2 linked regions of the Occallatibacter riparius genome follow. The protein of the gene in region 1 interacts with the protein of each later gene in a pairwise test. Links are inferred from orthologs where the notes say so. Each region holds a gene or a part of one and is shown on either strand. Other genes may lie near its edges.

Region 1 (4,439 bases):
GCCTTGACCACACTGGCCAGCAGGTCGACATCAAGGTGGTGTGCCTGGCCGGCGGTCGCCAGCATCTCGTGCAGGTCGGCCGGTGTCAGCTTGGCAGGCGTCGTTGGACGGGCAGCCGGGGTCGATTCGGCGGTCTCCGGTTCGGCGCTCGGAGGCGGATCAGGAACGGTCTCGATGCTAGCGATGTCAGCGGGCGGGAACTCGATGTAGCTGCTGGCGTTGGCGCTGGAGTAAAGGCGTACGCGTCCCTCCACCGTCTCGTGATGCGCGCACGTCAAGGCAAACCCGTTGGTTAGCGAAACCCGTTCCGCGGCACGGCAGGGCAGCGCCAGCGCCGCCAAAGCGGTTGCTGTCAGAACGAGTTTTCCCCGGATATGGGTCAACCGAATCCCCTGGTGTTTCTGAGTTTACGCGCCGGCGGAGGCCGTCTGCCGCGCAACCACCTGCTCTAGAATGACGGCCACGCCCTCCTGATCGTTCGTGAGCGCCTGCTTCCAGCCGCGAACCTTCGCCATCGTGCGCAGTTCCTGCGCGGCGTTACCCATTACGATGCCCTGGGCGGCCCACTCCAGCATATCCAGGTCGTTCCAGTTATCGCCAATGGCCATGACCTCTTTACGGTCGATGCCGAGGCGGCGTGCGAGCCGCTCGAGCGCCCAGCCCTTGGTGACTCCCGGCGGCATGAGGTCGAGGATCGAGAGATCGCGGACGGGATACTCGGTTCGGACGCACTCACAATACTTGTGCAACTCGCTGGCGCGCAAAGCCCTTTCGGCGGCCTTCATTTGATCCATGGTGCCGGTGACCATGCCCTGAATGGGATCTTCGGGGCCATCGAGCGCGCGCTCCAACGGCTTGACGATTTCAATGGCGGGGCGGTTGGCGTTGATCCAAAGCTGGATCCGTTCTTTCGCCGTCTCCAGGTCCTCGAGAACCAGTTCACCGGGGCCGGAGCGGTCGAAGGTGAAGACAAGGACGCCGAAGGGCCGGAGCAGACCGCAAAGACCGCGAGCGACGCGAGCTTCAAGATGGCAGTGATCCATGGGTTCGTTGGCCAGGGTGCGGGTGACCGCGCCGTTCGATGTGATCAGCGGCGTATCGTTTCGCAGGCCGTGGTCTGCCAATAATGGAGCGGAATAGGCGTGGCGGCGGCCGGTGGCAATGGCGACGGTAATTCCTGCCGCCTGCGCGGCGCGCAGAGCGCGGGCCGTCCGGTCGCCAATCTTCTGCCCGAAGGTGGGAAGAAGGGTTCCATCCATGTCAATCGCCACCAGGCGAACCGGGAGATGCATGCTCTCAGTTTACGCGTGGGTGCGTATGGACGAGGCGCGCAAAAGATGCAGCCGTGTTACTGAGGCGTGATGATGCCGCCGAGGGCGTGCCGGCGCGGGAGCACGATGCCGCGGTGATCAATCTCAGGCTTGGGTGCTGGTGCGCGTTGGAACGCCGGGTCTACCGTTCGGTCCGTCAGGGCACCGCCGCAGGCTGGGCACCAGTCGGCCTGGTTGTCAGCAGCGAGAACGGCGTGGCATTGGGTGCAGATGCGCTCCATCAACTCTGAGTATAGTCAGTGCGGCAGCAGCGGGTTGGCGCCTATGGAGTGGCCGATGATCCAGTTTCGACCGGAATCATTTTGAATCCATGCCAGTTGATCGGGATAGGTTCGAACCGGGCGTTTGGAAAGAGAGTCGGAATGGGGAGAGACTTGGGCTGAAGGTCGCCTGGTGGGGTTTCCAGCAGCGCAATCTGTGTCGGTTGAATCTTCAGGCCGGGGTAGATGTCGCTGCGCGGCGCCGGACGCGAGGGACGTTGCGCGAATCCCTGCGGCTTGCGAAGGATTCCGGGATCGACCTTCGATTTGCTTTCGGCAGGGTTGTGCGCCTTCAGTTGAGGCAGCGTGAAGAACCGGTGGGATGAATCGGGAACCTGCAATTTGAATTGCGGCTTGCCGGGCGGCTGCAGCAGAGGCGATTTGAAAAGCTGGTCAGGATTCTGGGGAGCAGCCGGCGGAGTGGAAGGCGACTGAGCGTGAGCCAATCCTGCTCCGCAGAGCGCAAGAGCAATCACATAAGTTTTCATGGCAGAGCCCTGTTATACATAAGACTTCAACTGCGCGGCCAAGGGTAGCACCGTTTTGGCTCTACCCTTGGCTTTTCCCGTCGCGCAGCCGAGCGCGGAGACTACCACCAGCTTTCCATCTGGGCACCCCAGGTAACGCCCTGCGTGCTGTTGAGGTAGTCGGGGCCGCCGATCTGGCCCTTGAATCCGTTGCCCCACTGCGCATACGTTACGAATCCGCGGATGGCTGGGCGGCTCATGAAGTGACGTCCCAGCGAGACCTGCGGAGCGAACGTGAATTTGAACAGGTGGTCGCTGACGTGGGTTTCTTTGTTGTCGGTCCAGTCGACGAAAGGCTCGAAGGCCAGGCTGACGAAGTCGTTGAAGTGCGCCTGGGGCCTCACGCCTGCGGAGAACCAGTGCTGCGAGCCTCCGAACTGCTTGTAGTCCGTCAGTTGGTAGATGACCACTGGGCTGACGGTGAAGTGGTTGCCGGGCTCGAAGATGACGTTATCCGCGACGCGGAATCGGTAGGAGTCGGAAGCGTCGGGGCGGATGAAGGAGCCGGCAGGAGTGGTGTAGGTCTCGAAGCCGGAAGTGAATGTCTTGGCCGGCCCGCGTCCGTACTGGATGTAGAACTTGTTCATGTTGCTTTCGCCCAGCCACTTGTCTGCCGTGTGGATGAACGTGAAGCCAACGCCCGTCGCACCGGGAGCCTCCGCGCCACTCTGATCCTTGCCGGATGAGGTCTTCGAAACATCGAATCCGAACTCGCCCCTGCCGCCCAGCATTGGCATGTCGTAGAGGCGGAAATCGAAATTGCCCTTGCTGAAGCCTGCTTTGTTTGTGGTATTCGGCTCCGGAATATCGCTGAAGCCGCTCTGAGAGCCGAGGCCGATCCAGGCAAGCGCCATCTTGCCGAAGGGCAGCTTGATATCTTCCACGCCGCCGCCGCCGCCGCTCATGTTGTAAAGGAAGAAGTCATCGATGTGGACATCGTGGCGGCGGTAATAGCGATTGCCGGCCCAGACGTTCAGGGCTGGCTGACTGTCGCTCAGATGCCCGACGGCGCCCCATGCTTCTGCGATGCCGAAGGTGGTGTTCGACGACGCGTTGTAGTTCTGATACGGGTTGAACATCGAGATGCGAACGAGGAATTGTGCCGTGGGCGAAGTGGCTGGGCCACCAGCGGAATTCTTCTTCAACGAGAATGCGCCGGGAAGATAGAAGCTCTTGCTGATTGCGAGTTCTCCGTAGTTCTCAGCTTCGTTGCCCAACCTGCCCGCCTTGGCCATGGCGCCTGGAGCCTGGAATGTGACCTGCGGGCCTCCTTCATCATCGCGTCCGTAACCGGCTCTGAAGTATCCAGTGACATCGACGAAGTTGTGTAGCACTGTCTCCAGCCGTTCGCGGACGGCGTTCTCTCGCTGTTGCGAGAGGGACTGCTGGATCGAGTCGGTTGTTTCCTGAATCGGCCTTGGTGACTCTCCTCCCTGCTCCTGGGTTTGCGCGTTCTGATTTGCAGGATTGGCTGCCGTCGGCGTGCTCGCAGCAGTGGTAGCGACAACGGGGGTTGGCCTCGTTGTTACTACTGCAGCGGAGACTAGAGCGGGTTGCGGGCTCGTGCTTTCCAATTGTTGCAGGCGGGCATCGAGTTGCTTCAGTCGCGCCTCGTAGGCGGCGCTCATCTTTTGGTATTCCTGCTTGAGCTGTTCCATCTCATGCCTGACCTGGCCCAGGTCGGCGTTCGGCGCTGTCTGCGCACTTGCTGCGATGCCGCTGCTTATAAGGATCAGAACAAGACCGAAGAATCGGCTGACGTGCATGCAATCCCTCCTGCCGAACGCGACCGATTGTCCGTATGCACGCGACGGCACTGGATGATGTCGGAACTTCCGCAGCATGCTAGTCCTCAGTAACACATCCGATAACTGTCAAAAATGTAAGTTAGCCCTTCGCGCGTACCAGAGATGTCACGTTGGCCTCGCGGAGAGTTCGTGATGCTCTCGAGATTCCTTCTCGTACTTTTGCCAGATGACCCCGATTTGTGAACCGCAATAGACTTCGACCGCAAACTCAGGGCCCAGAAGACGCAGGATCACGCTCTCATCGCAGCGCGATGCGGACGTGTATTGGTCATCGGTTGTACACGGCAGAAGATGTTCACTCTATTTCCAGGAAAGCGTGGCTTTTGATGGCACAGATCAGAATCATCTCTCCACTTTCCGGCCAGGCTTGGCCGCTGGAACGCGTTCCAGATCCGGTTTTCGCGCAGAAGATGGTTGGCGATGGCCTGTCTATAGATCCTGTCAATAACGTGCTGCTTGCCGCGTGCGATGGCGAGATCCTTTCGGTTCATGCCGCGGGCCACGCAGTTACGC
Region 2 (4,259 bases), 370 kb from region 1 along the record:
GCTTACGCTCTCGGAGCGACATTCCTTTATTTTTCAATGTTCTACCACCCCCGGCTGGAACTGGCCGCAACGGCACAAACTCAACAGCAGGAGCAGCAGGACGAAGACGACAGCGGCGAACCCGAATCGCCAATCCGTCGCTTCCTTCGCCAATTGCGGAGCATTCGCCGGGGCGAGCCCGTCGACCGCCTCATCTGGAAGCTGGAATGAGCGAGCCTGGCGCAAAAACCGGAACCCACGGACGGCTCGTTCGTCCGTCGGTGCAGAACACACGGCATTTACACTGGTAAACGGAGAATTCTGTGTTTTTCGATAAGGCATTTACGAAAGTATTCGGCACGGCCAACGAGCGCGTGATCAAGAAGCTGATTCCCATTGTGAACAGCATCAACGCGTTAGAGCCGGCTACGAAAGAACTGTCAGACGAGCAGTTGAAGGCCAAGACAGCCGAGTTCAAGACACGCATCGCCCAGCGCCTGGAAGGGCTGACCGACCCCGACGCCATTAAGCAGGCGGAGCGCGCGGCGCTCGACGAGATCCTGCCCGAAGCCTTCGCCGTGGTTCGCGAGGCCGGCTGGCGTACGGTCAAAATGCGCCACTTCGACGTGCAGCTCATCGGCGGCATGGTTCTGCACCACGGCAAAATTTCCGAAATGAAGACCGGCGAAGGCAAAACGCTGGTCGCCACCCTTGCCTGCTATCTCAACGCGCTCGCCGGGCGCGGCGTCCACGTCGTCACGGTCAACGACTACCTGGCCAAGCGCGACGCCGAGTGGATGGGCAAGATCTACGAGTTCCTCGGCCTCACCGTCGGTGTCATCGTGCACGATCTGAGCGACGACGAGCGCCGCGCGGCTTATGGCGCCGACATCACCTACGGTACCAACAACGAGTTCGGCTTCGACTACCTCCGCGACAACATGAAGTTCGATATCAAGGACTGCGTGCAGCGCGGGCACTACTACTCTATCGTCGACGAAGTCGACTCGATCCTCATCGACGAAGCGCGTACGCCACTCATCATCTCGGGCCCAACGGACCAGACCACCGACAAGTACCAGCGCGTGAAGGGAATCATTCCCAAGCTGGTCAAGGGCGAAGAAACCGAGACGCTGGAAGGCAAAACGTTCACCGGCGACTACGTAGTGGACGAGAAGCATCGTACCATTGGCGTCACGGACGAAGGCTGGGTCAGCATCGAGCGAGAGCTCAACATCGACAACATTGCCGACGCAGAAAACTGGGATCTCAAGCACTTTGTCGAAACGGCGATCAAAGCACATGCCCTGTACAAGCGCGACGTTGACTACGTCGTGAAGGACGGCGAAGTCATCATCGTCGACACCTTCACTGGCCGCCTGATGCCAGGGCGCCGCTGGAGCGATGGGCTGCACCAGTCCATCGAAGCCAAGGAAGGCGTGCAGGTCCGCAAGGAAGACCAGACGCTGGCGACCATCACCTTCCAGAACTACTTCCGCCTCTATCAAAAGCTGAGCGGTATGACAGGCACGGCCGAAACTGAGGCCGCCGAATTCGAGAAGATCTACAAGCTCGAAATCGTTGTCATACCGACGAACAAGCCTCTTCTGCGCGTCGAGAACTCCGACGTCGTCTATCGCACCGAGAAAGAAAAGTACACGGCCGTTGCCGATAACATCGCCGAGCTGTACGAGAAAAAGCAGCCCGCTCTCGTCGGCACCACGTCTATCGAAAAGTCGGAGCGCCTCTCAGCGATTCTGCAACGCAAAGGCGTGCCGCACGTCGTGCTCAACGCCAAGTTCCATGAGCGTGAAGCCGAGATTGTAGCCCAGGCCGGCAAGCTGGGCCGCGTCACCATCGCCACCAACATGGCAGGCCGCGGAACCGACATTTTGCTCGGCGGCAACGCCGACTTCATGACTCGCCAGCAGCTCGTCAAGCAGAACAACGCGCGTGCGCTCAGCGCAGGCGAAGGCAAGATCAACCCCATGGCCCCCGCGGGCTTCCTGCGCTTCTACTACCAAGGCCAGGAGTTCGAAGTCTCCGAGACCGACTGGGCCGAGGTAAACAAGATTCACGCGGAAGCGGCCGCGCAGGAACACGCCCAAGTCATCGAGGCCGGCGGCCTCTTCATCCTTGGCACCGAGCGCCACGAGTCACGCCGCATCGACAACCAGTTGCGCGGACGCGCCGGACGCCAGGGCGATCCCGGCGCCTCACGCTTCTTCCTCTCGCTTGAAGACGACCTCATGCGCATCTTTGCCAAGCAGTGGGTTTCCACGCTGCTTGAGCGTCTCGGTATGGAAGAGGGCGTGCCGATCGAGTCGCGCATGATCTCCAACCGCATTGAGGCCGCGCAGAAGGCCGTCGAATCCCAGAACTTCGAATCCCGCAAACACGTTCTCGAGTACGACGACGTCATGAACAAGCAGCGCGAGGCGGTCTACGGTCTTCGCCGCCAGCTTCTCGAAGGCGTCGATCAGCGCGAGCTCATCCTGGAAGACTACGTCGGAGGCATCCTTTCAAGTTCGCTCGACGAGTTTGCCCCCGAAGACAAGCACGCGGACCAGTGGAACATCAAGGGCCTGCAGGAAAAACTGATGGGCCAGTTCGGCGTAAGCCTCGAAGCAGCGGGCATCAAGCCACTGGAATTGGCGCGCCACGAACTCGGCGACGAAATCTTCGAGCGCCTGAAGCAGGAATACGAAGCCAAGGAGAACATCCTCGGCGCGCCCACCATGCGTTATCACGAACGCATGGTCATGCTCAGTGTCATGGACGGTCTCTGGAAAGATCACCTCCTCTCCATGGATCACCTGAAGGAAGGCATCGGGTTGCGCGGCTATGCGCAGCGCGACCCGCTCGTCGAATACAAGCGCGAATCGTTCGACATGTTCGAAGCGATGATGCTGAAGTTCCAGGAAGACACCGTGCGCTTCCTGTTCCGCATGCAGATCATCGGACCGGACGGCCAGCCTGTGAACGCCGCTCCGCAGCCTCGCCGCGAAGTGCCGGCAGCGCCGCCCGTAGCCTCTGCTGCTCGGCCCGCTCCTGGCGATGGACATCGCGCCCCGGTGCTGGAAGCGCCGCGCGAGATTCCCGTTCCTACGCGCGCACCGCAGACAACCATCGACCAGTTGGAGAAGGAGTTCGCGAAGAAGAAGCAGCGCGAGCTTGCGCACGCCAGCATGGCCGGAGGCTCAGCCGCCAGCCAGCCCAGCCAGCGCCGTACCGGCGACAAGGTCGGCCGCAACGACCCCTGCCCCTGCGGCTCCGGCAAGAAGTACAAGAAGTGCCACGGCACCGAAGCCTAAGCACAATAGCACTTAAAACAAGAGAGCATCCGGATCGCAGTCCCGGATGCTCTTTCTGTTTTGTGTCGATGAATTTGTAGCGCCGGTCTCCTGACCGGCTGTCGTGGCGATCTCCTGATCGCCACCCTCCCGCGCCTCGACAGAGTAAGATTCTCTGGTCGGAAAATGCGCTGCGCAACCGCTCTTCAACCGCGCTTTTCTTCGCTTCAACTCTAGATTCCCATGGGAGGCAACACCTTGGTTACTCGGCGTGAATTCCTCGACACGCTCGCAATCGGCACTGCCGGACTTGCTATCAGCTCAACTGCAAAATCCTACGGACAGATCATGGGCGCCAACGATCGGCTCAACTTCGCCGTCATTGGCGTGCGCAGCCGCGCCTACGCACATCTCTCGTCGCTCAAAGCCAATAAAAGCTCCGCGCGCATCACCTACGTGTGCGACGTGGATTCGGAGACACTGAAAAAGTTCGCCGACGCCACACAGCAGGAGATGGGCGAACCCGCAGCCGCAGAGCGCGACTTCCGCAACATTCTCGCGAAGAAAGACGTCGACGCCATCACCATCGCAACGCCCGATCACTGGCACACGCCTCTGGCGATCCTCGGCCTCAAGGCGGGCAAGCATGTGTATCTCGAAAAGCCCTGCAGCCACAATCCCGCTGAAGGCGCGATGCTGCTTCAGGCCGTGCGCAAATACGGCAAGAAGGTGCAGATGGGCACGCAGCAGCGCTCCTCGCCGCACACCATCGAGATCATCGACAAGATTCACTCCGGCGCAATCGGCACGCCCTACCTCGCCAAGGCCTGGTACGCGAACACCCGCAAGTCCATTGGTGTGGGCAAGCCGGCGCCTGTACCGGCACAGCTCGACTGGGACCTCTGGCAGGGGCCCGCGCCGCGCCAGGAATACAAGGACAACGTGCAGCCATACAACTGGCACTGGTTCCGCGTCTGGGGCACAGGC

What was found.
Region 2: the proteins of MOP44_RS22395 (region 1) and secA interact in binary tests that used the Escherichia coli proteins (3 or more experiments, as listed by UniProt). The link is inferred for Occallatibacter riparius from one-to-one orthologs.

Annotation. Positions count from the first base shown.
Region 1 is NZ_CP093313.1:5,475,889-5,480,327, reverse strand. Bases 1,533-4,439 are described here. They hold MOP44_RS22395 (carbohydrate porin), read right to left. Parts: upstream 3,885-4,439; coding sequence 2,181-3,884; downstream 1,533-2,180. Other genes in these bases: ptsP (phosphoenolpyruvate--protein phosphotransferase), read left to right, coding at 4,253-4,439; MOP44_RS22400 (hypothetical protein), read right to left, coding at 1,594-2,079; MOP44_RS22405 (hypothetical protein), read left to right, coding at 1,533-1,561. Also shown: MOP44_RS22415 (lytic transglycosylase domain-containing protein), read right to left, coding at 1-383; MOP44_RS22410 (Cof-type HAD-IIB family hydrolase), read right to left, coding at 408-1,292; more of MOP44_RS22405, read left to right, coding at 1,346-1,532.
Region 2 is NZ_CP093313.1:5,100,828-5,105,086, reverse strand. The notes cover bases 1-3,493. They hold secA (preprotein translocase subunit SecA), read left to right. Parts: upstream 1-302; coding sequence 303-3,293; downstream 3,294-3,493. Other genes in these bases: MOP44_RS20780 (hypothetical protein), read left to right, coding at 1-210. Also shown: MOP44_RS20770 (Gfo/Idh/MocA family protein), read left to right, coding at 3,531-4,259. UniProt on the Escherichia coli protein: Required for protein export, interacts with the SecYEG preprotein conducting channel.